Regions from separate parts of the Pseudoalteromonas sp. MMG033 genome, predicted to be linked through region 4. Evidence: predicted binding sites of a transcription regulator. Region 4 holds the regulator's gene; each other region holds the start of a gene.
The links. The regulator LexA, encoded in region 4, represses DNA repair genes until DNA is damaged. The targets are predictions, from matches to a motif close to TACTGTATNNNNATACAGTA.
Positions count from the first base shown of each region.

Region 1: a site for LexA is predicted at 5,729-5,748, ahead of AC2CZC_RS01335 (YebG family protein). Genes of this name have one in related genera too.
Region 2: a site for LexA is predicted at 2,777-2,796, ahead of ruvC (crossover junction endodeoxyribonuclease RuvC). Genes of this name have one in related genera too.
Region 3: a site for LexA is predicted at 3,819-3,838, ahead of AC2CZC_RS13495 (LexA family protein). Genes of this name have one in related genera too.

Region 1 is NZ_CM170070.1:286,450-294,317, reverse strand. It holds gene AC2CZC_RS01365 (bifunctional diguanylate cyclase/phosphodiesterase) at 1-668, shown strand, start outside; gene yciH (stress response translation initiation inhibitor YciH) at 665-994, opposite strand; gene AC2CZC_RS01355 (STAS domain-containing protein) at 1,140-1,445, shown strand; gene AC2CZC_RS01350 (SpoIIE family protein phosphatase) at 1,462-3,111, shown strand; gene AC2CZC_RS01345 (GAF domain-containing protein) at 3,269-3,928, shown strand; gene AC2CZC_RS01340 (amino acid aminotransferase) at 4,105-5,298, shown strand; gene AC2CZC_RS01335 (YebG family protein) at 5,400-5,711, opposite strand; gene AC2CZC_RS01330 (ComEA family DNA-binding protein) at 5,926-6,219, shown strand; gene AC2CZC_RS01325 (hypothetical protein) at 6,236-6,538, opposite strand; gene dsbB (disulfide bond formation protein DsbB) at 6,552-7,058, opposite strand; gene AC2CZC_RS01315 (hypothetical protein) at 7,433-7,603, shown strand.
Region 2 is NZ_CM170070.1:2,839,350-2,847,217, reverse strand. It holds gene ruvB (Holliday junction branch migration DNA helicase RuvB) at 592-1,593, opposite strand; gene ruvA (Holliday junction branch migration protein RuvA) at 1,596-2,213, opposite strand; gene ruvC (crossover junction endodeoxyribonuclease RuvC) at 2,216-2,737, opposite strand; gene aspS (aspartate--tRNA ligase) at 2,849-4,630, opposite strand; gene AC2CZC_RS12475 (DUF72 domain-containing protein) at 4,826-5,674, shown strand; gene AC2CZC_RS12470 (hypothetical protein) at 5,743-5,940, shown strand; gene AC2CZC_RS12465 (GFA family protein) at 6,169-6,594, opposite strand; gene AC2CZC_RS12460 (M48 metallopeptidase family protein) at 6,661-7,167, shown strand; gene AC2CZC_RS12455 (M48 family metallopeptidase) at 7,205-7,868, opposite strand, start outside.
Region 3 is NZ_CM170070.1:3,067,249-3,075,116, forward strand. It holds gene AC2CZC_RS13475 (transposase) at 1-280, shown strand, start outside; gene AC2CZC_RS13480 (hypothetical protein) at 608-1,603, opposite strand; gene AC2CZC_RS13485 (XF1762 family protein) at 1,610-2,098, opposite strand; partial or broken gene AC2CZC_RS13490 (Y-family DNA polymerase) at 2,146-3,403, opposite strand; gene AC2CZC_RS13495 (LexA family protein) at 3,391-3,804, opposite strand; gene AC2CZC_RS13500 (hypothetical protein) at 3,946-4,203, shown strand; tRNA gene AC2CZC_RS13505 (tRNA-Pro) at 4,278-4,354, opposite strand; gene AC2CZC_RS13510 (fibrinogen-like YCDxxxxGGGW domain-containing protein) at 4,683-6,062, shown strand; gene AC2CZC_RS13515 (DUF6702 family protein) at 6,121-6,618, opposite strand; gene AC2CZC_RS13520 (M1 family metallopeptidase) at 6,611-7,868, opposite strand, start outside.
Region 4 is NZ_CM170070.1:1,086,912-1,094,779, forward strand. It holds gene AC2CZC_RS04975 (efflux RND transporter permease subunit) at 1-1,398, opposite strand, end outside; gene AC2CZC_RS04980 (efflux RND transporter periplasmic adaptor subunit) at 1,395-2,468, opposite strand; gene AC2CZC_RS04985 (DUF3313 family protein) at 2,485-3,183, opposite strand; gene lexA (transcriptional repressor LexA) at 3,517-4,128, opposite strand; gene AC2CZC_RS04995 (hypothetical protein) at 4,706-4,867, opposite strand; gene AC2CZC_RS05000 (hypothetical protein) at 5,424-5,612, shown strand; rRNA gene rrf (5S ribosomal RNA) at 6,433-6,547, opposite strand; rRNA gene AC2CZC_RS05010 (23S ribosomal RNA) at 6,639-7,868, opposite strand, start outside.

The DNA of each region.
Region 1 (7,868 bases), 800 kb from region 4:
TGATAAGATGGAATCACCCAACTGAAGGGAATATTCCACCAACGAAGTTTATCCCCATTGCTGAAGCAACTGGTTTGATTGTTGAAATTGGTACATGGGTGTTAAAAGAGGCGTGTCGCTTTTCTGCGGTGCTCAAGTCCAAAGGCTATACAGCAGATATTTCAATCAACCTGTCAGCCAGACAATTTAAGGATTCAAACTTAATAGAGACGATTTCTCAAACTTTAAGCGAAGTGGGCCTTCCACCGTCAATGCTGCACCTAGAGCTAACAGAAAGTATGCTTATGGGTGATGTAGAAGCGGCAATTGAGCAATTGAAAGAAATGAAAAAGCTAGGTGTCTCCTTGTCTATTGACGATTTTGGGACTGGTTATTCCTCGCTGAGTTATTTAAAACGCTTTCCAGTAGATGTACTTAAAGTAGACAGGTCATTTGTGAAAGATATACCGCAAGATACGAACGATATGGAAATCACTGCGGCTATCATTGCGATGGCGCAGAAGCTCAGTATGAAAGTCGTAGCTGAAGGTGTGGAAACTGCCGAGCAGGTCGCTTTTTTACAGCGTAATAATTGCCACATTGTGCAAGGCTACTACTATAGCGCGCCACTGACAGAGCAGGGGGTGTTTGCGCAAAACCCAGATATAATGAAGGTAGCAGGGAATTAACCCCCTGCTATTTTTACTTTAAAACCTTGTGCAACCAGTAAGCCTTTAAGCTTTTCTCTGTCGTCACCCTGAATTTCAATAATGCCTTCTTTGACGGCACCACCTTGTCCCATCTTACTTTTTAGTGATTTAGCCAGCTTTTTTAAATCATGTTCGCTTGGGTCTATGCCGACGACTAACATAACACCTTTCCCCTTTCGCCCTTTGGTTTGACGCTCGATACGAATATGACCATCTTTAAACAGCTTAACGTCTTGTTGTGGCTGCTCGTCTTCTGGTTTAATTCGACCCAGCTCGGTAGAATATACTAAACGACCATCTGACATTGCTTACTCCAAACTAGTTATCTTATTTTGGATACTAACAAAAAGTGTTTTGTGTCGTTATATTTTTTTGGCGAAATTACGTAATACGATTATATTTAAAACATAAAGATGGATAACAAAACCAAATTTAGAGTAGGAGCTTGCAATGAGCCTGAGCAAAAATGCTTCAGCTGACGGAAAGACCTTAACAATTCAGATTAAAGGGAAGTTTGACTTTAATTTAGTGCAATCATTTCGCCAAGCATATGCGGAAGTGAACGATGAAACTGAGAAAGTCGTTGTTGATTTGCGAGACACAGACTACATGGACAGTTCAGCATTGGGTATGTTGTTAAATATGAAAAAAACGCTCGGTGATTCAGTTGGTAGTATTCAAATCAGCAATTGCCGACCCCAATTAAAAAAGATATTGCAAATATCAAGATTCGATAAAAAGTTTGAAATAGATTAGCAGAGCTTAATTTAGCATGCTTATTTTAGTGGTTGATGATCAACCCCTTAACTGTAGACTGCTCACAGCTATGCTTGAGCAGCAGCATTATGACGTTTTGGTAGCGAATAACGGTCAAGAGGCTTTGACCTTGTTACATCAACATGAAGTTGATATTGTGCTATTGGATGTCATGATGCCTGTGATGAATGGCTTCGAGACCGCACCAAAAATTAAAGAATACGCAGGAGATGTGTATTTACCTATCATTTTTATTACCGCCCTCGAAGATCATGCTAGCTTCGAGAAATGCCTAAGAGTCGGCGGAGACGACTTCATTCATAAGCCTTTTGATAGGATCATTCTTTCCGCCAAAATTCGAGCGCATGCGCGCACCAGAAAACTCAGTAAAGAAGCGCATGAGCAGAAAAAGTTACTAGAGTATCACTACAATCAGACCGAACGTGAACATGAAATCGTAGAGCACATTTTTCGCAATGCACTATCAGGCCAAGAGAAGTTTGATAGTCTGTGTGATTTTCACCTTTCTCCCGCATCTATGTTTAACGGAGATATGTTCCTTATGGCGAAAAGCCCAATTGGCGGGTTTTACTGTTTATTAGGGGACTTTACTGGTCATGGGTTAGCTGCTGCTGTTGGTGCTTTGCCAGCCTCACGTATTTTTTACACTATGGTGCAAAAAGGGATGGCAGTGGGTGACATTGCCACAGAGTTAAACAGCTCATTATATACCTTATTACCCGGCCATATGTTTTGTGCAGCTGCAATTATTGAGCTCAGTAGTTCAGGTAAAAATATCTCAGCTTGGCTTGGCGGGTTACCCGATGTTTACCTAGTCAATGAACAAGGTCGTGTTTTAAAAACGATTGAATCTCAGCATATGGCGTTAGGGATACTCGACGATGATGAATTCGAGAGGACCATACTACACTTTGAAGTGGAGAAGGGCACTCGACTCGTTATGGCAACTGACGGCATTATTGAGAGTGAAGGGCCTGATGGAGAGATGTTTGGAGAAGGGCGTTTTATAGATACGTTGCAAAGTACGCCCGAAATCACCACACAAGAGGTCATTGATAAAGTGCGTAACTATGCGCAGCATGCGGAGCAACAAGATGATTTGAGCATTGCGATTATCAATTGTTTGCCGGCGGAGTTAGAGCATTCAGGTGAAACGCATTACTCATCACTGCCTTTTGAGATTGCTGTCTCCTTAGACGCTGAGCAAATGAAAGTGACTGATCCTGTTTTGGAAGTGGTTAATGTGCTTAGTAATGTTGAAGGGGTGGATGCACACCGTTCGAACATCTTTTTGCTACTGTCAGAGGCATATAATAACTCACTGGATCACGGGGTTTTGGGGATCAGTTCAGAGTTAAAAAATCAAGAAGATGGATTTTTAGAGTACTACACACAGCGTGCTGATGCGCTGTCTAAGCTCACCGAAGCGTTTATTGAAATTGCGGCCTCTTATAGCCCCGAAAAACGGTCAATCACTTTTGATATCAAAGATTCAGGTAGAGGTTTTTCTCAGCCTGACTTGCCAAGCGATAGTACATTATCTAATGAGCATGGAAGGGGGGTTCAGCTACTCTCAGAAATTGCTGATAGTGTCAGTTACAATCGAATTGGAAATGAAGTTAAATTGGTCTATTCGTTGGATTAAGCAGCTCCACCTATCTATCTATTTATTAGAATTGAAATTTTTTTACGATAGCCCCTTTCTTTTAACTCCCAATGATAAAAAACATGCTTGTGCCTATAGGCAAAGGCGCATTTGCGTGTTAAATTGCGTTTAGATATATAGATGTTTGGATGGCTAAATGATTTCTACATACTTAGATAAAACACAAACTTCCCTTGATCATACACTTGTTCAATCACAGCTTGATGCACTGGATGCTTATTTAGCGGCACATCAAGCTCAAACGATCTGGTCTTATCAAATACCAGAACTTGGTGAGGGGGGAAGTTGTAGTTTATTTGGTCACTTACAAGAAGCGCCATTTGAGTTGGAAACGATCATAGCGCGCACGCAAGAAAATGACGTTTTATTGTCTAAGCTTCAAACAATCGTCGAGTTTGTGACTAACAAAACTGGTGTCGAGTGGTTCGGTATTTATCAGTCAAGACAAGTTGACGGTGATCAACAATTGCTTAAACTCGCGTACAATGGTGCACCTAGCCGCCCATTATTTCCTATCAATGAGCAGTTTGCAGCAACATCAAATAATATTCAGACAGTACTTTCTGAAAAGTCTCGCATTATCAATAATATTCCTGAATATATTGCGCAGGGTGGCGAGTATTATACCTGTGACCCAAAAGTACAAGCGGAGGTTTGCATACCGCTGTTAAATGACAAGCTCGATTGTATCGGGATCATTGATGCAGAGGCTTTTAGTAAAGACTTTTTTACTGCTGACAATTTATCTGTACTTGTCGCGGCTTGCATGAAAATAACGCATTACCTTCCCAAGTAACAAGTCTCGTGTTCTTGTTAAATTGTGGTAGTATTATGGCAACTATAACCCCCACAATTGTTACGTAATATCGAGTTAAATACTTAGATAAATAGAGGCGAGCTTGCAAAAGTGTGAGCGATTTTTCGTCTCTTTTGATTTTTGTGCGTATCAGTTTTAATAGGAATAAAATACACATGTTTTCAGAACTAAAACCATTACCAACAGATCCTATTTTGGGCCTAATGGCAGCTTATAAGCAAGACGATAACCCTAACAAGATCGATTTAGGTGTTGGTGTATATAAAGATGAGCAGGGTGCTACACCAGTTTTAAAAGCGGTTAAAAAAGCAGAAGCATTTCGTTTAGAAAACGAAACAACAAAATCGTATATTGGATTAGCAGGTAATTTAGATTTCTGTACAAAAATGGAACAATTGCTGTTAAGCGATAGCCATACAACATTACTTGCCAATCGCGTTCGTACGGCTCAAACGCCAGGTGGTACAGGTTCATTGCGTGTTGCTGCTGAGTTCATCAAGCGTTGCAACAAAGATGCGACAGTATGGGTGACTACACCAACATGGGCAAACCACATTAGCTTGTTTGAAGCGGCTGGCTTAACGGTAAAAGAGTATCCGTACTACGATTATGAAAACAAAGGCCTGCTTTTTGACGAGATGATTGACACGCTTAAGCAAGTACCAAAAGGTGATGTTGTTTTAGTGCACGCCTGCTGTCATAACCCAAGTGGTATGGATTTAAATGCAGAGCAATGGCAAATTTTTGCAGATCTTGCTAAAGAAGTAGGCTTCACGCCACTAGTCGATATTGCATATCAGGGCTTCGGCACTAGCTTAGATGAAGATGCAAACGGTCTTCGTTTATTAGCTCAGACAGTAGAAGAAATGATTATCTGTTCTTCTTGCTCTAAAAACTTTGGCCTGTATCGCGAGCGAATTGGTGCATGTTCGATCATTTCAAAAGATGCGGCGAATGCGGATGTTGCAAACTCAGTATTGTTAAGCGTTGTTCGTAGCATTTATTCAATGCCGCCAGCACACGGTGCTGATATTGTAAATACGATTTTATCGAGCGATGAATTAACACAGCAATGGCATCAAGAGCTGGCTGAAATGCGTGACAGAATTAATGGCCTTCGCAGTTTGGTTAAAGACAGCCTTGAGCAAAGAAATACAGGACATGACTTCTCATTCATTGAGCGTCAGCACGGTATGTTCTCTTTCTTAGGGATTAATAAAGCGCAAATCGATCGTCTTCGTGAAGAGTATTCAATTTACATTGTGGGTTCTAGCCGTGTAAATGTTGCTGGTATTAGCCACAGTAATATTGATTACTTTGCAGATGCTGTAGCGTCAGTATTGAAGTAATCTAACAAGATATTTCAAGTATATTAAAACGCCGAGCTATATTGATAGGTCGGCGTTTTTGCGTTTTTGGAACGAATAAGCAAGTATAGATAAAGGCAGTATCATGCTTGTTTAATAGCAGTCACCTTATCATCTTCAACGTCGGCTTTTTTGGTCGTTTTTTTCGGCTCTTTTTCTGCTGTTGGCTTACTGCCTTTTAGTACAGAGATAAAGTCATCTTTGTATTTTGCCATTTCTAGCGCAAGAGACTCTACTTGCTGCTCGCTCAGTGGCACATCTACCTTATCTAGCATCCCTTCAAGCGCCTCTGCCACATCCAGCATTTTATCGTAGGCATCTGCCTCTTTTTTGCTAGTAAATGTCATTCGCTCTACTCCATTTCTTTCAACCACATACTTTACTATAACAGCCATGATCACCCTCCATAAAACACTGTTTTTTTATACAGTAAACTGTATTTGATTTTTTTGCAACTCAATCGCTGCCAATTAGACGATCCATATGAAAAAAATACAATGAAAATATTCTTAGGTATTTTACAAAAGTCAGTGATAAATCCTATGGTTACATTGCTTAATCACTTTTTTAAGCATGGTGAAACTCACAAACAGTTTAAGGAGAAATTAAATGCTCAAGCAAATATGGAATATTGGCTTTCTAGTGCTTTTGTTAACTTTTAACAATGCTGCTCAGGCACAAGCGGTAAAGAATATAGAAACGTCGACCCTACAGGTCAATGTGAATACAGCAGCAGTTGATGAGCTAATGAAATTACCAGGAATAGGCAAATCAAAGGCGCAAGCAATTGTGGACTCAAGGGAGCGAGAAGGATTATTTTTCAATATACAAGAGCTGGCAAGAGTGAAAGGTATAGGGACAGGGCTAATAGATAAAATAGAAGCCCATGTCGTATTGGAATAAATAGAGAATGCAGAGCCTAATTTTGGCTCTGCTTAAATTCAGACAAAGCTTTATCTAAGTTTTTTAAAGCAAACTGTACTTCAATAGGGGCTGTTAAGAGCGGGTATGCAATACCAGTGATAAGCAACACAGGTAAAAGTGACCAGCCTTCAAAGTAGGCAAGTGCCATAAATAAGGGGGTTAACAGAGCGAGTTTGCATACAGCCAATATGACCTTACTTTTTGCCGATAGCATGGAAATCGCTATTGCTTTAACTTGCTGCTTTTCACGTAAAGATAGCGACGCAAGTGCAGGAATTTGGCTTAGTCTAAAAATCATATATTTCTCTAATTTACTTCTTAAAAATAACCATAGGCGCAAAAATCAAAAAGCTAATGGCATAAATTGCAAAAATAACTTCCATCCAGCCTGGCATAGATAGTCCTGCAAATGACCAGTCTATGTTTGAGCAGCTACCTGTTACGGCAAAAAAGGATGGGATCCATTCATGCAAAGGAACAGGGAAGTTAGGTTCAAAAGAACAGGTAAAAGCAAAAGGATCTGTAGTGGTTTGCATATCAAGGTGCTGACGCGCAAGTAGCCACCCCCATATAGCTGATACACCCCATCCAGCAGTCGCTATTAATCGAACAAGGTAATTATTCTTACTGCAAAGCCCAATAAAGGCTGCGATTAAAACCCCTAACATTGCTGTACGTTGATAGATACACATCACACAGGGCTCTAGACCCATGGCGTACTGAAAGTATAGTGCAACGATTTCGAAAGTAAGCGCACTTAAAAACAATAAGCCCCAAGCTGTGGTGGTACGAGAAAAACTCGCGAGTCTATCAAACATGTATGTCTCCTTTTTTGCCCGCTATTATGGCTATCTAGTGTCAATGCATCAAGCTATTTGCACCTTAATGTAGGTCACATTAAAGGGAGTAAATTACTTTTATCATGCTTTGTAAGTTATCAATTCGTTTAGTAAACAGATTGTTAGTCTATTCGTTTTTCATTTAGTTCCCACTTTGTACTCTATTGTTCGGTTGTTTCTATCTGCTGGTAACTATTTATGCCCAAGTGAAATTATGTGCAGATTGCAATTTATATATTTCTTAAACGTGGATTACTTTATCTGGTGATTGCCATTTAACTTAAGCACTTCAGATAGACCAGAGTAATCACTCTCAATGAATTCAGCCGCCCCTATGTAGAAATAGTATATAAATGGCTGCTCACACCACTGACTCGCTTGGCATTGGCAATAGTGGTTGCCCTGCAGTTAATATCCGAATTATTCAATATTTCTTTGGCTTAAATAGCCAATATAACCGCGTTTTTATCAAGTTTGATGGGGTGGCAGATAAAACCTCTAGCGGCTTTATTTCCACAGTGTAAACCCTGCGTTTTAATGTTAGTGGTAATGATCCGCTGTGGTATGAAGAGCTAATGGCACTATTAACTCTAAGCAGCCGCTTATTGGCCGATCAAGTGAGCCCCGATCTCAGCAGCAGCTTTCCTGTCAGGCCATTTCTACCTCGCTCGATTCGTTAGACATAGTGCTAGATCGCAAGAATGATGGCGTAAATTATAAATATTAAAACTTGGCTCACCCATCGCGAAACCTTAATGCATGAATTTGGGCTGGGCTAAAAAATTAAAT
Region 2 (7,868 bases), 1.8 Mb from region 4:
ACTGATTAATTAACATTTTTATTCCTAACCATCAGACCAAGCGTAATTATTTACTCAGATTGCATAAAGTAAGGGATTTATTCACTTTGCGCGAATAAATGCTCAAAACACCATTGGTAATACCAATTAACAACAAATTATCTAATATTTACATTTTGCGCATAAATAGTACAAACTCATTTAAATCAATTAGATACACCTGCTGATATCAGCATATTCTACCAATGTAAAAAATGGTAAATAGCATTCGCATTAGTTATTTTTATCTGAAAGATATAATTTTTCTAGTTTGATAATAATCCATAAGATCTCTAATATACACCCTGTACTGAGCGCACTGCTTAACGCAATGCAAAGCCAGTTACCGAGTGATAGAGTTCTGATTTACTCTGTTGCTTTTGATGAGAACCTTTTGGATAAAACCTTAACAGACTCATCAGTTCCCTGGATTACTTCCTTCAACTTGTTGTTTTCGCCCGCACATATGTGCGGGCTTTTTTTTGCCTGAAATTTAAGTTCAGATTGAAGGGCTAGCAAATTCAGATGAATACAATCAAAAAAGCCACCGTAAATACGATGGCTTAATCGATGTTATTCTTTAGAAAGGTCAAAATGTAGATACGCTCGGTCAGATACTATCCGCCCTCTCGGCGTGCGTTGTATAAAACCTTGCTGGATCAGGTATGGCTCTATGACATCCTCTATCGTCTCTTTCTCCTCACCAATTGCCGCTGCGAGGTTATCAAGACCCACAGGTCCGCCAGTAAACTTCTCTATAATGGCCAGCAAGTACTTTCTGTCCATATAGTCAAAACCACATTTATCCACATCAACCATATCTAATGCCTGGTTAGCAATGGTTTTATCAACGCTGCCATCACCTTTTACATCAGCAAAATCACGGACACGACGTAACAAGCGGTTTGCGATCCTCGGCGTACCGCGTGCCCTTTTGGCAACTTCACGGGCGCCTTCTTCGGTTGTTTCTAAATTTAAAAAATGTGCAGAACGGCTGACAATTTGTGACAAATCATCCACTGAGTAAAACTCAAGCCTTTGCACAATACCAAAACGGTCTCTGAGCGGTGAAGTCAACGAGCCCGCTCTAGTCGTCGCACCGACCAATGTAAATGGCGGTAAGTCCAACTTAATAGAACGTGCAGCAGGCCCTTCACCGATCATGATATCTAATTGATAGTCTTCCATCGCGGGATATAAAATCTCTTCCACTTGCGGACTAAGACGATGGATCTCATCAATGAATAACACATCACCTTCTTCAAGGTTGGTCAACATAGCAGCCAAATCACCCGCTTTTTCGAGTACAGGCCCTGATGTTGTTTTAATGTTCACACCCAACTCATTGGCTACAATATTTGCAAGGGTTGTTTTACCTAACCCAGGCGGACCAAAAATCAATAAGTGGTCCAGCGCTTCTTCACGTGTGCGCGCAGCTTCAATGAAAATTTCCATTTGCTGTTTCACATGAGGCTGCCCCGTGTAATCACTCAGTAGTTTTGGGCGAATCGCTCTATCAATTTGTTCTTCATTACCCTGAACTTCGGGCTCGATTAGTCTGTCAGCTTCTATCATAATTACATCATAGACCTAAGCGCTTCTTTGATAATGGTTTCAGTATCTAAACCATCGCCTTTTACTGCTTTAACTGCTTTTTGTGCTTGAGCAGCTTTATAGCCCAGCGCAACCAGCGCCGCAATGGCATCATCAGCCGGTAAATTACCCACAGTAGGATCGTCCTGCGGCGGGATAACGGCATTATCACTAAATGGCGTAAACAAGTCATGACCAAAGTCTTTTAACTTGTCTTTCATTTCTAAGACTAGACGCTCTGCGGTTTTTTTGCCTACACCTGGGATTTTGACTAACGTGGATGCATCACCATGATTAACACACTGCACAAATTGCTCAGCTGACATACCTGACAAAATAGCGAGCGCAAGCTTAGGGCCCACACCATTTGCTTTAATCAGCTCTCTAAATAAAGCACGCTCTGTTTTGTTATTAAAACCAAATAATAACTGGGCGTCTTCACGGACAACAAAGTGTGTGAAAATCGCTGCTGGCTGACCCGTACTTGGCAGCTCGTAGAAACAAGTCATCGGCATTTGTACTTCATAGCCCACCCCATTTACATCAATGAGAATTTCTGGCGGCTGCTTTTCTAACAAAGTACCACTGAGTTTACCTATCATAATTATCTTAACCTTCCACGAACTGTTTTTTTAGCATTGCCTGCTAAGCGAATTAAGTTTTGTTCAGAGTGTGCATGACAAATTGCAATTGCCAATGCATCAGCAGCATCTGCTTGTGGGGTGCCCGGTAATTTTAAAATACGTTTTACCATTTCTTGCACCTGAGACTTATTTGCTCCACCGGTGCCCACCACAGCCTGTTTGATCTGCCTTGCCGAATATTCATGTACAACCACATCTTGCATAGTTGCTGCAACAATGGCGGCACCTCTAGCTTGTCCAAGCTTCAATGCTGAGTCTGGGTTATGTGCCATAAATACTTGCTCTATCGCAAAGCTGTCTGGAGAAAACTGCTCTATCAACTGACTAATGCCTTGAAAGATCATTTTTAATCGAGTCGGAAAATCATGCTCTCCAACTTTAATGCAGCCGCTACCCAAGTATTTAAATTTTGCACCTTGGTGCTCAATAACACCATAACCTGTAAATCTCGAACCAGGGTCTATGCCCAAAATAACTGCCAAGGCACTGCCCTCTTTGCTTTTTTCAACATCATGCCAAAATACTGTATGGATTTCCAGTTGTTAAACAAAAAAGGCGGCTATTAAAGCCGCCTTTTCAAAGTAAGTCAGTGACTACTGCTCTTCACTTTGTTCTTGCTGTGCTTGTACTGCAATTGCAAGCTCAGTCAGGGCATCTGGGTTTGCAACGCTTGGCGCATTGGTCATTAAACAAGACGCCTGAGTTGTTTTAGGGAATGCAATGACGTCACGAATGTTGTCTGTACCACATAAAAGCATTACTAGACGGTCAAGACCAAACGCTAACCCAGCGTGTGGGGGTGTACCGTACTTCAGTGCATCAAGTAAGAAACCAAACTTGTCTTGCTGCTCTTGCTCTTCAATACCTAAGATTCTGAATGCGGCTTGCTGCATTTCATTATTGTGGATACGAACAGAACCACCACCAACTTCATAGCCGTTAAGTACCATATCGTACGCATCAGAAATCGCCACAGCTGGATTTGCTTCTAACTCTTGTGCGCTGATGTCCTTCGGTGCTGTGAACGGATGGTGTACCGCGTGCAAGTTTCCTTCGTCATCTTCTTCAAACATTGGGAAGTCAACAACCCAAAGTGGCGCCCACTTGTTCAGATCAGTGATCTCTCTGTCTAGACCTACTTTCAGACGCAGTGCACCCATCGCTTCGTTTACCACGTTGCGCTTGTCTGCACCAAATAGAATGATGTCACCTGTTTGCGCGTTAGTGCGCTCTAGTAATGCACTGATCACATCTTCGTTTAGGAATTTAGCAATCGGTGATTGCACACCTTCCATACCTGCTTCACGGTCATTAACCTTCATCCAAGCAAGGCCTTTCGCGCCGTAAATACCTACAAACTTTGTATACTCGTCGATTTGCTTACGAGATAACTCAGCACCGCCTGGGACTGTTAGCACTGCAACACGACCTTTTTCATCGTTAGCAGGACCAGCTAGAACTTTGAACTCGACATCTTTAACAATATCAGCAACGTCAATAAGCTCTAATGGGTTACGTAAGTCAGGCTTGTCTGAACCAAAACGACGCATCGCTTCAGCATATGGCATGGTTGGGAACTCACCAAGATCAACGTTCAGTAGCTCTTGCCACATTTCACGGATCATACGCTCAGTGACTTCACGCACTTGATCAGAACTCATGAATGACGTTTCTAAATCGATTTGGGTGAATTCTGGCTGTCTGTCAGCACGTAAATCTTCATCACGGAAACATTTTACGATTTGATAATAACGGTCGAATCCAGACATCATTAACAACTGCTTGAACAGCTGTGGTGATTGTGGCAATGCGTAGAAGCTGCCTTTGTGAACACGACTTGGAACTAAGTAATCACGCGCACCTTCAGGTGTTGCTTTCGTCAGTACTGGTGTCTCAATGTCTAGGAAATCATTAGTATCTAAGAAACGACGCACGAAACTTGATGCTTTTGCTCGTAGCTTAATACGATCGCTCATCTCTAAACGGCGAAGGTCTAAATAACGGTACTTTAGACGACGCTCTTCTGAGTTTTGCTGGTTAAAGTCTAACGGCAAAGGCTCAGAACGGTTAATAATCTCAAGGCCTGTGCCCAAGATTTCAACTTCACCGGTTGCCATGTCTTTGTTAACTTGGCTGTCAGGTCTTGCACGCACACTACCTGTCACTTTCACACAAAACTCTTGACGCAGCGTATTTGCAACGTCCATCAAGCCTTCAACTTCTGGGTCAAAAACAACTTGAACCAAGCCTTCACGGTCTCTTAAGTCGACGAAAATTAATCCACCTAAGTCACGGCGCTTATTGATCCAACCACATAATTCGACTTCTTGACCTACGTGGTCCTTATTTAAATTTCCGCAGTATATAGAGCGCATATCGTTCCTATTTGCTTAGGCTTGCATGAAAAAGTGCTATCCAGCCTATAGCTATCGTAATTAACAAAAATAATCGCCAATTATATAAAACTGGGGGGCTTTGTCATCCTTATAAAGCAAGGAATCTTCGCAAAGTTGATTTTTTTAGGTACTCTCAATTTGTTAAACTCGAAAAAAACACTAATGAAGAGAACTATGTTGTATTTAGGTTGCCCACAATGGAGCTCATCGCACTGGAAAGGACGCTTTTTTAGTCAGCACTGTAGTAATGCCAACATGCTCAGTGAATATGCCACCATGTTTAATAGTGTTGAGGGCAATACAACGTTTTACGCTAACCCAAAACCTGACACCGTTTTACAATGGAAAAATGCCATTACCGATGATTTTAGGTTTACTTTTAAGCTCCCTAAACAAATATCTCATGAGCTAGCTTTGCAAAATTGTCACAAAGAACTCGAAACATGGTTAAGCCTGTTTGCGCCGTTGTTTGAAAATATAGGTATGGTCATGCTGCAATTACCCGCTAGCTGTGGGCCCGAACATCTGCCAAGGATACAAAACTTTGTGGCTCAATTACCCAGTGAACTTTGTCTAGGTATAGAAGTACGCAACTTAGCATTTTTTCGTAAAGACGATAATGAAAAGCGCTTAAACCAATTTTTGATGAGTAAAAGCATTAATCGCATTATGATGGATACGCGCCCTTTATTTAGCGAAGCGCCAAGCACACCAGCGATTGAAGATGCACAACGTAAAAAGCCCAGAGTCCCTGTCAACGTCATTGCAACCGGTGAGCGGCCTATGTTGCGTTTTGTGGGTTGCTCTGCACTTGAAAATAATCGCCCTTTTTATCAGCCTTGGCTCAAAAAAATCCATACATGGCTCGCTGAAGGTAAAGAGCCCATCGTATTTTTTCACACTGCGGACAATTACGACGCACCACTGTTAGCGCGACAATTTATTCAAGATTTAGGAATTGACCACAAGGTGCTACTGCCTTTCCCTGCGGAAAAACAACCGCAGCAACAAACATTATTGTGAAATTTGACAGTTCGAACGGAAAGTGGCATTTTGGATTTGGTTATAATAAAAATAGTGAAGGATTGACCATGTTACTAAAACTACAAAAAAAACGAGTAAAAACCTTATCCTATGACAAAGCCAGCTTACCTGACGCGCAAACGCATGATGTTGCGGGCGGAAAATCCGGTGGCAATTCACGCGCTTCGGACTGTTGCCAGGCAGTCTTTGCTTTACCAGGGGGCAACTCACGTGCCTCAGATTGTTGCACGTTAGAGACCAATTAATGCTATGTGGTGAGTGCCTCGCACTCACCTCAAATATAAAGTAACCTAAACGATTCCACTTCAAAGCATGCCTTCATTGCTATAATGCCCAATAACCTCGCATTCGTCATAAAGTGCTCTTCTTTCCTATAGAGCTACAACTTAATCAACGGCCTTTATTGTGCAAGTGATAACTTTAACCTTAAGACACGTTTTTCGTATAAAGTGAACATTAGCACTCAGTTTATATCATCCAGATGATTTGCTTTTCATCCGCCCAGGTTCAAATTCTTCATAATGGGGGATTTGGGCATTTACTTGGTCCCAATTCGCTTTTGAAGCCATAAAATTATGAGATTCAGGACGTTCATTAATGTCAGAATCGAGAATGCCGAGTCGGATCCGTAGCTTTTCGGGTAAATCCGAATTGGAGCTAAACAGAGGAGATGCACAGTTACGACAAAAATGCCTTAACCTGCCAGGTTTAAATGCGTAAGCATTTACCAGCTCTTGACCAGTAACGATTTTCAATGAGGATGTATCAATAAACCCATTTGTTGCATAAGCCGTACCACTTGATTTACGACATAAGGAACAATGACAATGAATAATATTGTCAATAGACCCATTAATCTCTAATTGTACACCTTTGCATAGACAGCTCGCTTTATACATTTGCATTATCCTTGCGCTATAATTCTGCGCTAGATTACCTATTAAAAGACCAAAAACACAATACAAATGCAGCAATTAAAGTATTTTCAACACTATCCTGACAGCTTACAAGCACAAATTGCTTCTTTGATAAAAGAGCATAAATTACAAAGCTATTTCAAAAATAAATACCCATGCAGCCACCAACTACAAAACCAGCAAGCGCTGTATCAATACTGTACTGATATTAAGCAGCGCTTTTTGAAAAATACCCCAAGATTAAATAATGTCAGCTTCACTAAACATACAGACATGATGAAGGGGACGCTTGGCACACACACTCACAAACAGCATCGTCATGGCCAAAAACTCAAAGTACGTTACGACATAGCTTTAAACAACCAACTAAAATATGCGCCCGAAGCCATATTACGCGCACTCATTGTTCACGAATTAGCGCACTTTAAACATGCCGAACATGATAAAGCATTTTATAAACTGTGCTGTAACATGGAGCCCGATTATCATCAATTAGAGCTAGATTTACGCCTTTTTATCGTCTTAGATGAGTTAGCACTTAACTTTTATAAATGATCTAAAGCAAGCAAACCAGTGCTAACTCAATGTTACCTCACACACGGCACTGCGGGCTAAATCCCTTTTGCTTAGCAGCTCTATACAGGGTGTTTGCCTCAACCATTTTGCTGTTGAGCTTTTCAATACGGTTATCCGGCGATGGGTGTGTAGATAAAAACTCCATAGGCCTGTCTCCGCCTAGCTTTTCCATGTTTTGCCAAAGCTCAACGGCACCAATAGGTTTAAAGCCCGCCTTAGCCATCAGGTCCAGCCCTATCACATCAGCCTCACTTTCATGTGCACGGCCAAAAGGTAAGGTTAAGCCCACTTGAGCACCAACACCAAGCCCTTGCATTATGGCGTTGCGCGACTGCACGTTATTCATTTCCATCACGGTATTGCTCAGTTGCAAGCCAGCCTGGACTAACCCACTTTGTGTCATTCGCTCATTGGCATGCTGCGCAATCACATGCCCTACCTCATGACCCATTACCGCTGCGAGTTGATGCTGATCTTGCGCAACTTTTAACAAACCTGTGTGAACGCCTATTTTGCCACCAGGTAGTGCAAACGCATTGGCACTGTCATCTTTGAACACCACCACTTCCCAACTTTGTTCTGCATATTTGTTAGGTAACTGAGCGATAAGTGCATCGGCTATACATTGCACATATTGGTTCGTCCTAGGATCTGCTTCTACCGCTTGCTCTGCTTTGATT
Region 3 (7,868 bases), 2.0 Mb from region 4:
CATGCCAAAAGGGCTACCATTTGAATTCAAATATTATGTAGAGCTTGTTGATTTAACAGGTCGGTGTCTGCGCGAAGATAAGCGCGGGTTTATCACAGACGCTCAACCCATTTTAGCAAGACTTAACATCCAGCCAGAGAATTGGTTAAAGTTAACTACTAAATTTACCAAGGTGTTTAAAGGCTCAGTGGGTAGGCCCGATGCCAAGCAAAAATACTGTGAGCACTTAAAGCTAAAACGACGAAGCAACTTGACGCAATGCAGTGAATTGCTCGCATAACCTTTAAGACATCCTAACATTCCAACTTCAATGTAGCTTGTAAAAGCTATGTGGTCAGTCATGTCTGAAATCAAAAAAAGTTATAAATTTCAGTGATTAATCAGATGATAAAACTGAATGTGGCAATTTTTAGCGGTGTGTTTCTGCTTTGAAACATGTTCAGGTGTAGTTGTGGTATAAATTAATGTGGGTATCAGGTATCTTATTTTTAAATACTGCTATGATTGTTTTTTACGGATGTGATGCTACAACCATATATATTTTAACTTTTCTATAAATGGTTATAATTAACCACACCCTATAATAATAAGTTAATTGGTGTTTCTACTACTTCTTGTCAAACCATCTAAATAACGCTGCGGTCGATATAAAAAATGCCAGTGTTGCAAAAACTATAATTGGCCATTCTGGCCATTCCGCTTTTATTGATACTGGTCTAACTAATAAGAATGCCCACATTGCTACCGTGCTTGCTAAGCCAAAAAAAGCTGGCCTTAATAAATTTAGCTTTAAGGATAGTTCGATGTTTGTAGTGTACTCACCAAAGTGTTTATCATTATCTCCGCTCGAATTTATTGGTTTAAATTGAAGAAGTGAAGATTGCTCGTAAAGTTGAAGTGATTTAATTAGGAAAGGTATATCAAAATCGTCAAACCTAGTTGTTGTTTCAAGTGGATTTATGCAGTTGATTATAATTTCTTCACTGCTATCAGATACTTCGATTTTTCCAGTATTGTGACTAGGGTTAGCAACCGCCATTTCGAGGCTATACTTTTGACCATGGTTTAAACCATAATGGCAGAATTTATAATTATTTGTATATTTTATCTTAACTTCATCTTTTCCTTTTTTAATGTTTTTCAAGTTAAAGAAAATCATATCTTGAAAGTGACTGTGTATTAGCTCTACTCTGGTTTTCCAACTTGCATTGACATTATTAACATTTACTGAGCGGTGACCAAAAAAAATAGATGATGAATCAATTTCACTCATCAAATCTATATCACAAAAACCCTCCAATTTTAAATAAGCATGAAAAACACCAGTCTCACTGCTAAGCTCAGTGTTCATTAATTTTGCCCAGCGTATAGAGTGGCTTTTCATACCACCTTTTGGACCGCTTACTTTATTTCCAGAAGTGAAAAAAATTGCTACTTTTTCTTCTTTATATTTTTCACTATTGTTTTTTATGTCGCTTGCAACATATTCCTGATCGTATCTGAAGTGAATGATGTGACCTGCAGGTAAGGCTAAAACTCTATAAATATCTGCTTTATATATTTCTCTTCTATCAGAGCTGAAGGCACATAGTATTGAATTCATTTATAACTACTCCGTTACTTTCATTTCCCACCGGTTTTTTTTAACTTCATAGATTTGAAGATGGTCCCTTTTAATTCCGTCAACCTTAGATCTTTGAACCCAGCGATTGTGTGGCATAACAGTAGCAGCGAGAGACCAACCAGCTCCTTTCAATGACGCTCCAGATTCACTATCTAGTGTATAGGTCAATAACTTTCTACCTCCCATAGTACGCCAAATTTTGCAGCATTTGCTCAAAAGAAAGCTACAAGTGCCTTTTGGAGCACTTTCTAATACACAAAGCCGAGTGAGTTCAATTGTATAACCATCCATATAATTTGGTGACACTGGGTTACCAGCAATCACAACACCTACAATTTCATCATTTCGATCTACTGCGGCCAGAGCCCACTTTCCACTATTCCTAATAGTCGGTCTATGATGTCGATGGAATGATTTTATAAATAGATTTGCTTCTTTTATTGTTATTGGCTTAGATGATAATGATTTGGCCAATCATAGCTCCTTTTGATTATTTTTAGAAAATCATTAGACTACTTATACTAGCATTTTATTTTTGGTATATCTCTCCATTGAGTTGTGTATTTAGGAGATAAAAACTCTCGCTTCATAGCCCAATCACTATTTTGTACTTCACTGCCCAACCTAGCGGCAGTGACGCCATATCTTTTGTTGATTTGGTCCAATATATTCATAAGCTCTGGGTTGTCTTGTGACTGGCTAAACATATCAGTCTGCTGAAAGTTGTCATCTTCTAGTTCAATCGCTCCGATACCTGCTTTGTAATAGCGTACACCTGGTTTAAACAGTTCATCAAACACATTACTGACGGCCTCTGCAAATACGGTGCTATCACACGATGCAACAGGAAGAGATTGAATGAAGGACTTTTTATAGTAAAGGTCTTCATGCGGGGAGGAATGTGCAAAAATAACGATGCGTTTCGCCAGTGAGCTCTGCTGTCTGAGCTTTTTGGTGACTATTGAGCAATGAGTTGCTAGCGCGGCCTTTAGTGCTGCAGGATTCGTTACGCGCTCTCCAAAGCTGCGAGTGCTATATATCTCTTTTTTCCTCTGTTTAACGTCATCCCATGATAAGCAGGTATTGCCATTGAGCTCTTCCACAGTTCGCTCTAATACGACACTGAACTGCTTACGTATATACTTTGGGTTTTGGTTTGCGAGGTCTAGGGCTGTATTGATTCCCATAAGTGAGAGTTTTTTAGTGAGGCGGCGACCCACGCCCCAGGCATTGCCTAAATCCATTCTAGCTAATATTTCTTTACGAGAACGCTTCATCGTGAATTACGGCAACGCCAGACGCACCATGGAACTTTTTAGCCGCATGATTTGCAGCTTTTGCAAGGGTTGGTCTTGGCCCAAAGCCGACACCTACAGGGAGCTTGGTCTTCCGCCAAACAGATCGGCGGATCAATTGGCCGTACTCATACCAGCTATCAACTATTGACGAATACCCATCAAATTTTAGAAAAGCCTCATCGATTGAATATACATAATGTTGATCACTAAATTGATTGATGGTGTTCATCATCTTGTCTGAAAGGTCTGCGTACAGCTCATAATTAGATGATCGGATCACTACACCAGCTTTTTCGAGATGATGTTTAAGTTTGAAGTAGGGCTCAAATTTTGGCACACCAAGCTTTTTAGCTTCGGGCGAAGCTGCAACAATACAACCATCGTTGTTTGAAAGCACAACAACAGGTTTATTTCTAATAGTGGGGTCAAATACTTTCTCTGCAGAAGCGTAAAATGAAGTGGCATCAACTAACGCATACATTTTGAAAGCTCTATATTCTTCTTGAACAGACGAACTGCGCTAATCACAACGCCTTCCAATTGAAATGTATCCGCTTCGTGAATTGAGACTGGCGCAAATAAGTGGGAAGCCGAGAGTAGTTTCTTGCTTTGCATATCAATTATTTTACACACAAATTCACTATTGTAGTTTGCAACGATCACATCAAAGTTTTTGGGCTCTACAGAGCGGTCAACAATTAAAACGTCCCCGTCAAATATTCCTATGCCTTGCATGGAGTCACCTGCAGCAAGGCCGATGAATGTAGCGTTTGGATGGCTAATTATTAATTGATCTAGAGATAAGCCTAATTCTTTGTACTCAGAGGCTGGTGATTCAAAGCCTGTAATACCGGCTTGCGCTTTAATTGGGATAACTTTCATATAGCAAAAATAGATACTGTATATATGCACAGTATAATATTGAGTTCTACTAAGTGCAATAAAGTTAATTATTTCGTGTTAGAGGGGTTCTCCGAGCTTTAATCTAGCGCTAAGTTGGCCTTTTAAACTGAGGAGAAAAAAATGGCAATGTCATATGTAATTCTTGGTGGAGACTTAGATCGTGCAACCAGAGTAAGGCTAGCTGTTTTGAAGGGCTGTGCAATGGATGAATCAGCAAGGTTAATTAATCGAGAGGACTTAGAAGGATATGGAAACGAGCTTTTCAGAGATCTTAAACTTAGCGTAACTACATTTTTATATCTAGCAAATGGTAATGGGGAGAACATTAGCGATGAAGTATTCACAAAAATCATGAAGTGGTTTAACTGTCGTCTCTAACTACTGTATAAGGTTGACGGGTAAAAAATTAATGAATAAAAGTGGGGTAAGTAATTGAATAGGGAGAGGAAAGCTGGTCGGCATAGCAGGATTTGAACCTGCGACCCCTGACACCCCATGACAGTGCGCTACCAAGCTGCGCTATATGCCGACTTGGTTGTCACTATAATGATTTTATTTTAAAAGGCAATAACTAATTGGTTTGTTTGGACATTAAATGGTCATAAAGCAGTTTTTGCATGCTGAGTGCTGCGTTTTACCCTGTTAAATTAGGCTAATTAGGTGTTTTTTGCTTAGCGTTTGTCGTATTTATCAGTACTTTAACTGTATCGCATTTTTTAAATATTATATTATTAATATATTGATTTAACTTAATAAAATAACTTTTTCGTATATCAAATAGGGACGTGGTTTGTTAGCATAATCGCGATGGTTGCAATGATGCGACCTCATACCTAGTAAAACATAAGGAAAAGTAAATGTTTAAACTCGCTCTATTGTCAGCTGCAGTATTTGCTGCAAGTTCTGCAAACGCTGTTGTTTTGGTTGAAAATACAGTCAGCCATAATGGTGTGCTGGTGCCAGCAACATCTCATGAGGTGGTTGTAACAGGTGTTGCCAGCAATTTACATGCAGATCCAGGTGCTGTTTCACTGAAAAAGAACCCTGACGGCTCGTTTGGCTTAAGTTATAAAGAGTGGGAGTATTTAGATGGTACGCATACCAACGAAACCATCTCGACGCTTACATTAGGGGCTGGTATCCACACTATGGCCGATGGGTCAATCTGGGAAGTGGGCGTACTTGATATGAGTATTGCTAGCCAAACGTTTGAATTTTCTCAGCAGTATGATCAAGTACCCTATTTATTTCTAAGTCCGCAATCAGATAACAGTGGTTTTGCATACGTTGCCAGAGCCAATAATGTTAACCAGATCGGTTTTAACGCTAAAATTCAATATCAAGAATTACAAACAACTGGAAATACTCGGGTTTCACAAAAAGTTGCTTATTTGGCTGTGTATGCGCCTAACAAAACGGGTCAGTTGGACTCAGGACAAACTTACAACTTAAACCAAGCTAAAGTTAACGAGCAGACAATTAAGTTTGAAAACCATGAGCTGTTTTTACAAGAAGAACAGTCAAAAGATGCTGAACTCACTCATATGCATGAAGTGATCAACATGCTAGATATCGACGGTCATTTATTTGCTCAAGATATTACGACTACTGGTGGTGATACGGTAACTATTCGTGCAAACAAAAATATTCAACCGGCGTCAGGTAGCACAAGCTGTAAAATGATCCTAGAGAAAAACCCAGATGCATTGTCTGGTTATTATACGTTGGATCCTGACGGGGTAGGCGGTCTGGCTGAATTTACTACTTTCTGTGATATGGAAAATCAAGGTGGCGGCTGGACATTAATGGCCATTCGTTATGTGCCGGGTAAAGAGTACAGCAGCGCAAACAATTACGCGTCACATTATACTGAGACGCAAAATATCACTTCGTTTGTGGATAATTTCCATTTGACTGATCCTCAGTGGTTCCATTTCAAGAATAATAGCCAAGAAATGATGCTGACTATGCGTGATGCAGGCTATTACGGCATTGCTGATATCTCTAAATTTGAAAGCGCAAACTGTATTCCACTGCAAGACACGCTTGGTTTAAATCACGGTTTAACAGGGGAAAGCATATTCAGACTTTATTGGTTTGAAGATGGGGTATGTGATGGCAAAGGTGGTAATTTCTCCATGCTTAACTATGCGAATATTTATGGTGGGACGTACTTTAAATCGACCAATATTGGTTCGAAAATAGTCGGTGGCACAACATACATCTTTGTAAGATAAAATAAAAAGGGAGCTTTCTATTAGGAAGCTCCCTGATTTTAATTAGGCGTTTTCAAGCCTAAAACTTGGTCACGAGCCACTTATCATTGCGGCTAAAGTACAAGGTGCGTACCTTGCCTTTGCCTTCCACGTTGACCATATTGACCTGTGCAGGCCAAAGGTCTCTCAGTGAGCCGTTATACATTTTTAAGCCTTGTACTTCCTTGGGTAGAGTTGTTTCTTGATAAACCCAAAAAAACTTACCTTCAACTTCAAAACCTACATTGGTTAATTCGACTGACTGGTCATTCAGCGCTTTCAACTGAAAGTGCTTCGCGACGTAATCTGCAAACTGTTGTTGGGTTGCTTTTGAATTAAGGATATCGGCTTTTTTATCAAATAAAGACTGGACCGCATGCTCAGTATCGTGCAGATAAAAGCGATGCATGATCTCTAATTGGCCTGAGTTTTTATTGAATAAAACCGTGGTTTCAGCTGCTTTTTGTTGATGTGCAAAAACCACAGCGCTGAGCAATAAAGTCAGTGTAATGATGAAACAATGTAGGTAGTTAGTCATTACTTACTTCCTTTTTATCACTTTTAAGCTCTGTTTTGATATCTTGCATGATGTCGCGTTTGACCTTGATTTTACTCTTGGCTTTTTTATACGCTTCAACACGAGAAGGAATGATACGGCGTGGATAGTGGTTGTTTTCTACATCCACATCGGCCGTTTCCCAACCAGGGTCGACAACCACGTTGGTCAGTACTTTATCTTTGTCGGTGACGATTAGCTTGCGAACGTGCTTAGGCGTTCTGCGCCAGATCTCAGCAGGGATATATTGGCTCTCTTTACTACCATCTTCATAGGTTAGCTCGAGCAAAATCGGCATCACTAAACCGCCAATATTCGAAAACTCCAGTACATAATAGTTTTTGTCTTCTTCTAGTGCGCGGGCAAGTGTTTTACGCTCCCAAGGCTTAAGGGAGTCTAAGAACTCTTTGTACTCGTTGCGCTCTTTATTGGTGACGGTGAATCTGTCATTGTCATCATAAAAGTCTGTAATATCTGGGTTGAGCTCTACCCACAACTTTTTGCCTTCGGCTTTGTTGCGTTCAACAAATAATGAAGAAGGCTTATCTTGTTCAAACTGACGCTGACGCGAAAAATCGATGTCAGGATCATAAGTGTCTAAGCGCATCTGATAAATTTTATCGATGGAGATATCGACATGATCGGTTGAGTAGAACCAACCGCGCCAGAACCAGTCTAGGTCAACACCTGAAGCTTCTTCCATGGTACGGAAAAAGTCAGACGGGGTAGGACGTTTAAATCGCCACCGCTCTGAGAACTCTTTAAATGCAAAATCAAACAGTTCACGACCGAGGATCACCTCACGCAAAATGTTCAATGCGGCAGCGGGCTTAGTGTAGGCATTGGGGCCTAAATTCAAAACGCTATCAGATTGCGTCATGATTGGTACCTGATTTTCAGATTTCATGTAGCCGACAATGTCTCTTGGCTCAACACCCCAAGGAATGTTTGGATCCCATTCGCGTCCTGCTACGCCATCTAAAAAGCTGTTTAAGCCCTCATCCATCCATGTCCACTGGCGCTCATCAGAGTTAACTATCATTGGAAAGTAAATATGCCCGATCTCATGGATCACCACGCCAATTAAAAAGCGTTTTTCTGCTTGAGAATAGGTACGGGTACCATCGTCTTGCAGCTCGGTGCGTGGACCATTGAAGGTGATCATGGGATATTCCATGCCGCCGACAGGGCCATTGACTGATTGTGCAGTTGGGTAAGGGTAATCGAAAGAA
Region 4 (7,868 bases):
CACAACCTTGAACAATGAAGCCGTGTACTCACCTGTCGATGATTCAGCTAAAAAGATAGGTAAAAACGCAGCCCCAGTGGTCAACGATGACACTAACAAAGGCACTTTTAATTCATCCGCCGAATCAACTGCTGCATCTATCGCCGCCTTGCCTCGCTCCATTTGTACCATGATGTTTTCAGACATCACAATACCATTATCAACTAACATACCTAATGCGATAATGAGTGCCGCTAATGAAATTTGGTCAATGCTAATATGGAAAAATGACATCACCAAAATGCCAAACACCATACTCATTGGGATCAGGCTGGCAACTATAAGGCCTGTTCTTAACCCCAAAGTGAATAACATCACTAAGGTAACAACCAATACCGCTTGCAAAAGATTGGAGACGAAGTCACTGACCTTTTGTTCGACTTCTTTAGGTAAGAAAGAGAGCAACTTAAATTCAACGCCAATAGGGTAAACACTTTCTAAGTAGTTCAGGGTTTCTAGTACCTGCTCGCCCAAAGCAATATTATTACCGCCTTGTCGCATAGAAATAGCGATCGTTAAACCTTCATCTAAGCCCACTCGTACCTTAGACTTTGCGGGGTCTACATAATCACGATAAACAACGGCAATATCAGACAGTAGCAATACCTGTTCGCTACCCGGTACATTAATGATGGTATTGGCAATATCTTCTACTGACTCAAAATTGCCGCTCGGCTCAAGTGCGAGGGTTTCATCATTGATATAAATAGAACCACCAGGATTGACAATATTACGTGATGCAAGTTGCTCTTTGAGCTGGTTAGGTGAAATGCCAAGGGCACCAAGCCGCGCGTTTTCAAATTCAATAAATACACGCTGTTCTTGGTTGCCATAAATTTCCACCTTTGCAGCCTCAGGTAAGCGCAACAAGGTGTCCCTCACCTGTTCCGCGACATCTTCCAATTCGCGATAGGTATACCCTTCAGCGGTAAGCCCTATGACAATACCGAACACATCCCCAAATTCATCGTTAACAATGGGAGTTTGTGCATCGCTGGGTAAATCTTTCTCTATACTCTGGATTTTACGCCGTAGGTTATCCCAGATAGGGCGCATATTCTTATAGCTTTCCTTGATATTGACGCTAACGATGGATACGCCTGTTTTGGAGGTGCTACTGACAAAATCTAATTCAGGGATCTGCTGTACAACCTTCTCTATTTGGTCAGTGACAAGCTCTTCTACTCGCTGTGGGCTCGCTCCGGGGAAGTAAGTAACTACTTGCGCTGTTCTGATAATAAAACCAGGATCGTAATCTTTTGGCATTTTATTAAACGAGATGATCCCAAAAAACAATAACGCTGCTATCAGTACCCAAGTTGTCCGGTTATTTTCTAATGCAAGTCTGGTTATATTCACTGGACCTCCTTGTTAAATTTTACAAGTTGCCCTTCACTCACTTTACTCATGCCAGCAGTCACAATATAAGCGCCTTCAGAGACTCCACTGACGACCGGAAAACCTAGAGTAGAAACCTCACCAATCACAACCGGGTTTTTCTTAATTTTACCCTTACCTGCTCCAGCAGACTCCACTGTCCATACAAAATTACCAGATGCATCTTTGAGCACAGCTTTTATTGGTAAATAAAGACCACTTTTGTTCACATCAGCGCCTTTGGCAAGCACCTTTGCTGTCATGCCCGGTAAGATGTTGTAACCCTCAGGGCGCGTCATGCTAAGAGTAACCTCATAGGCTTTTGTTACCTCATCAGCTTGTGTGCTCACTTCAACAAAGTCTAATGGAAAGGTTTTATCAGGGATCCCTGAAAACTCTGCAATAATGTGTTTAGGCGCATCTTTTGAGACTTTAATCATTAAGCTCTCAGGCACATTGACCTTAAGCGTTACATGCTTGATATCTTGCAGTGTTGCGACAACTTGCTTGGCTTGTACCTCTTCAAAACGCTCTATGTAAGTGCGTGCCACAACACCCGAAAATGATGCTTTTAAGCTTGTGTAAGACAAGTTGTTTTTTGCATTCGCCAATTTACTTTTTGCACTAGTAAAGTGGGACTGTAGTTGGTCATAGTCAGATTGCGAAATCGTACCGGATTTAATAAGTTGTTTAGCACGCCTAAAATCCGCCTGTGCTTTATTATAATTAGCCTGCGCTTCATCTAAAGAAAGTTTGTATTCTGTTGCGTCTAACTTAGCAATAACATCACCAAGCTGAATTTCTTGCCCCTGCTTTACCAGCAACTCTGTAACTTCACCCGGTACTTTAAATGATAGATCCGCAGAAGAAGCTGCATCGACTACCGCAGGGAATTCCACCAAAGGGCCATCGACTTGTGAAGAAAGCAATAATGTCCTCACTGGACGAAGCTGCTCTGATTGCTCTTGCTCTGATTTTTGCTCTGAACAACCAATTAATGCCAAACAAAATATTGCCATAACACCTAGCTGCTTGCCTTTTATTATCTTCATAAAAGCTCCTTTAGTTTTACTGAACATTACGATGTTGAGTCATCGCAGTAACAAAATTACCTATCCAAACATCGAGTACGGCCTTAACCGTTTCAACATTCTCAGTACCATCAGTCTTCAGTACCGAATCCAATTCTTTATGTGCAGTCATCATCACCACTGGGGCCTTTCGACTCCCTAAATAAAACGCTGACTCAAGTGACACATGTGTTAAAGCCTCGGTTTGCTCTGTCGCAGCCAAGTAAGCTGTTTTGCCCGCGTTATACACTAACCTGATAGGCACAAAGTCTCTCACCTGTAATGAAATGGGTTTAAATTGCACATCTGTAAAAGCGCCTTCAATTGTCAATACAGTGTCATCTACACCTTCGGGTTTTGCTGTTACAACTTTATAGTAAGGGCTCAATTTGATTTGCATTTGCGACTGCATGTAATGACTTAGCTTAGCAACATGCTGAGGATTAATGTTTAAAAACTCAGATTCAGAAGCGTTAATCCACACTTCAAACTGAGGAATATAGAGCACTTCGATTTTACTTAACACTTCTCTATTGAATGTGTTATCAACGAATAAGTTGGTGTCTTCATAGTCATCAGAGGGGAGTAATACATCATAATTGGGTAAAAAGCCTGACCGTGTATTGTTTGAGCTCGAAGCACAGGCGGATAACATACATACCAAAGCCACAATCAATACTACTTTAAACCAAGTCATAAGCTGCTCCATATTCAATTCATTTCCAGTGGTTTTAACACAATCACAAGCAAGCCTCTGATCTCTTTTGAAATCAAATGTAACCTGTGAATACAAATAAATTTAAGTTCTTAAATTAAGACGAATAGCTCAGACTGCGAATCATGGATTTAGTGCAAAATAATTTTTATTTTTGCTTAACAAGCACGTATTCCAAAGCTGATGTTATATTTATGTAACGTAAGTATATGATATGGAAGTATAGTTTAAAAGGGGTCTTTTAATTTATAAAAATGGTTTTGGTGAGATAAGCTGAAATATAATATCTCAGCTTATCAGGCAATCAGCAAAACGTTACAAGTTGCCGCGGATCACACCAACAGCGAGACCTTCAATATTGAAAACCTCTTGCTCTAGGTCAACTTCAATCGGTGAGAAATCTTCATTCTCAGCATGTAAGAATACTTTTTTACCGACTTTTTCAAAACGCTTAACGGTGACGTCTTCCTCAACACGAGCAACAACAACTTGCCCATTATTGGCAACTTGAGTTCTATGAACAGCAAGCAAGTCACCATCCATTATGCCGATATTTTTCATACTCATACCATTAACCCGAAGTAAGTAATCAGCAGGTGGTTGGAACATCCCTGGATCTACTTGGCAGTGATTCTCTATGTGCTCTTGCGCCAAAATAGGCTCACCAGCTGCTACGCGACCTACAAGAGGTAACCCCAGCTGCTCTGGTTCATCCGCTTCCACCAATCGGATACCGCGGCTTGCGCCAGGCACCATTTCAATGACTCCTTTTTTAGCAAGCGCTTTCAAATGTTCTTCAGCAGCATTGGCACTGCGAAAACCAAGAGAATCTGCAATTTCCGCACGAGTCGGTGGCATACCTGTGTCTTTGATAAAAACTTTGATCAGCTCGAATACTTGTTCTTGTCGTTTTGTTAAAGGTCGCATATAACTGGTTTTCCATACAGTGCATTTACTGTGAGTATATACAGTTAAAATTAAATCGCAATGCTAAACCTCTAATACTTGACTGATTCACTAGAACTATTTGGAACAAGGCAGCAACATTAAGAGGGCATCACTTGATCACAGCAAATCATGTTACTCACAATTTTTTCGATTCATTAATAATAAGGCTAAGATAAAAACCTAAATCTGAAGCCACGTAGGACAACAAAAATCTCTAAGCATTTAATGATAATTGATGATCCCATCTAGTACTGAGGCCCTCAAACTTATCTATTAAGTATACAAAACCTCTATAATTTTGACTGAGTAAAGAATAAAAACCAGACTCTAATAAAAACAGAAAAGTGATTAATATCTAAAGTTGAAAACCAACTTTGTTGCAAAATATAAAATAAGTAGGGATTAAGAATTTAAATCGCACTTTATTTATATGAAAAGATAATAATGAAATTTAGAACAGCATTAATATAATAAAAAGTAGTAATAAGATGAGTGTTTAAAAGAATAATAAATTACGTAATAGAGCTACAATTATGTAGCTCATTAAATACAGACTTTAGCAAGCTGAAGTCGTATAAGTACCTGGGCAAGTTCTAGTACCAGTGCACTCCCAAGTCTTGAAGAAGCCGCCTGCAACCTGTGGAGTCATCTCAGCTGGTACGCTAGCTTTATCATGACTAATAAGTTTGATGTTTTTCTTTTTGAGTTTTAATAACATTTTTATATCTCCTTGTTGACACAAATAAACCTAACAGTATTTATTTCTCATTTCAACAAAAATAAATAAATTATTATAGCGCATAATAACTTCTATAAAATCAATATAACCAAACGAAATTAAAAAACGAAAAACATAAAAATATCGTGTTCTTAAAAAGGTAACCAACCTTTAAAAAATATATAAAGAGTATAAATTTATTAAATGTTTTTAGTCTCTCTGAAGCAGATTTCTAAAGTTTAAAAAGGCTCAGGTTGTGACTACATTACATAAGGTAGATACTGTGTAACGACCTAAGCGAAGACTACTTTGTGCCATGCACTTGCACCACACGAGCTTAACGAGCACTAATCTAAGATGTCTCACCATTTGCTAAAAGACACAATAGACTTATCACCAACGCTTACTGTCATTAATGTTTTGCATCTTGTAAGTTGGATGAGCGAAATAATAAATCTATATGTTCAACAAGAAGTTATATTTCGTCGAAAGTAATAGCCATTCTTTGCAAACAATTGCGCTGCGATTCACCAACCTTTGAGCAAAATGAAAGTTTATGATACAACGCGAAACATTGGCATTCTTTTCACGCAAGGTGATTAACGTGCAAAATGTAACGACAGCGAGCGAAGCGAGTACGTTCAATTTGCGCAAGGTGAATATCGTACGAAAGGTTAATGACACAGCGCGAAGCGCTGGCATTCTTTTCGCGCAAGGTGAAATGAGCCGTTTTAGCTGTTGCTGAGGAAATCTTGAGCTTGCCTTGTCGGCGGTGAAGGATATTCCCTTCACCTTGCGCTAATTCGTCTCTTTATCAATGTGCATGACCTCTACAACTTTCGAGACGATTTAGCACGAAAAAACCCGCTGCATTTCTGCAACGGGTTTGACGTACATAGATGTACTAATGTCGAATGGATGAATTAAGTGCAAAGTACAGTGACAAAGAGCGAAGCGAGTACATTTACTTTGCGCAAGGTGAATTGAGTCATTTTAACAGCAGCGGGGTTATTTAATTGGCCCCTTGGTGCGCTACGCAGTAGAATGTCCTACTTTCACATGGGCGAAATGAGAGCGAAGCGAAGCTTCGCAGTTATCGTGTAAAGGGCTAATGACAGAGAACGAAGTGAGTTCATTCTCTTTGCGCAAGGTGAAATAAGCTATTTTAAACAGCGCCGATTGAAGTATTGGCGCGATGGAACCCAGCTTCAGGGATAAATAGACAACGCAGAACTATCTACAAAGAAATAACGTAATGCACTAAAACATATAACCGTGAGATGAGCTAGTTTTACCACTACCAAGGGACTTAAACGCAAAAAACCCGCTGCATTTCTGCAACGGGTTTCTTTTATTTGGTGCTTGGCAATGTCCTACTTTCACATGGGAAAGACTCGCCGTCCGCCCCACACACTATCATCGGTCGGGGCCGACCCTTCGGCTATTTCGTTTCACTACTGAGTTCGGCATGGGCGGGGCTGGCCTTCCAGTCAGGTGGTTCCAAAATGTTAAGCTATAAACGAAAAAAGCCCGACTCTTTCGAATCGGGCTTTCTTTTATTTGGCGCTTGGCAATGTCCTACTTTCACATGGGAAACCCCACACTATCATCGGCGCTATTTCGTTTCACTACTGAGTTCGGCATGGAGTCAGGTGGTTCCAAAATGCTATGGTTACCAAGCAAATTCTGTAAAATCTGGAAAACTAAATTAAATTCTTATCGTCTACTTTCTATTCTTAACTTCTAACAAGTCAAACCACTTTGGCGTTGTATGGTTAAGCCTCACGGGTAATTAGTACGAGTTAGCTCAATGCCTCACAGCACTTCCACATCTCGCCTATCAACGTTGTAGTCTTCAACGGCCCTTCAGTTAACTTAAAGTTAAAGTGAGAACTCATCTCGAGGCTCGCTTCCCGCTTAGATGCTTTCAGCGGTTATCGATTCCGAACGTAGCTACCGGGCAATGCTATTGGCATAACAACCCGAACACCAGCGGTTCGTCCACTCCGGTCCTCTCGTACTAGGAGCAGCCCCTCTCAATTCTCAAACGCCCACGGCAGATAGGGACCGAACTGTCTCACGACGTTCTAAACCCAGCTCGCGTACCACTTTAAATGGCGAACAGCCATACCCTTGGGACCGACTTCAGCCCCAGGATGTGATGAGCCGACATCGAGGTGCCAAACACCGCCGTCGATATGAACTCTTGGGCGGTATCAGCCTGTTATCCCCGGAGTACCTTTTATCCGTTGAGCGATGGCCCTTCCATTCAGAACCACCGGATCACTATGACCTACTTTCGTACCTGCTCGACGTGTCTGTCTCGCAGTTAAGCTGGCTTCTACCATTACACTAACCGTACGATGTCCGACCGTACTTAGCCAACCTTCGTGCTCCTCCGTTACTCTTTGGGAGGAGACCGCCCCAGTCAAACTACCCACCAGGCACTGTCCTCAATCCCGATTAGGGACCTAAGTTAGAACATCAACACTACAAGGGTGGTATTTCAAGGACGGCTCCACACAATCTAGCGACTGTGCTTCAAAGCCTCCCACCTATCCTACACATGTAGGGTCAATGTTCAGTGCCAAGCTGTAGTAAAGGTTCACGGGGTCTTTCCGTCTAGCCGCGGGTACACAGCATCTTCACTGCGATTTCAATTTCACTGAGTCTCGGGTGGAGACAGCGTGGCCATGGTTACACCATTCGTGCAGGTCGGAACTTACCCGACAAGGAATTTCGCTACCTTAGGACCGTTATAGTTACGGCCGCCGTTTACCGGGGCTTCGATCAAGAGCTTCGACCTAAGTCTAACCCCATCAATTAACCTTCCGGCACCGGGCAGGTGTCACACCGTATACGTCATCTTACGATTTTGCACAGTGCTGTGTTTTTAATAAACAGTCCCAGCCACCTGGTCACTGCGGCTCTCGTCTGCTTATGGAGCAAGTCCTTCACAAACAAGAGCGTACCTTCTCCCGAAGTTACGGTACAATTTTGC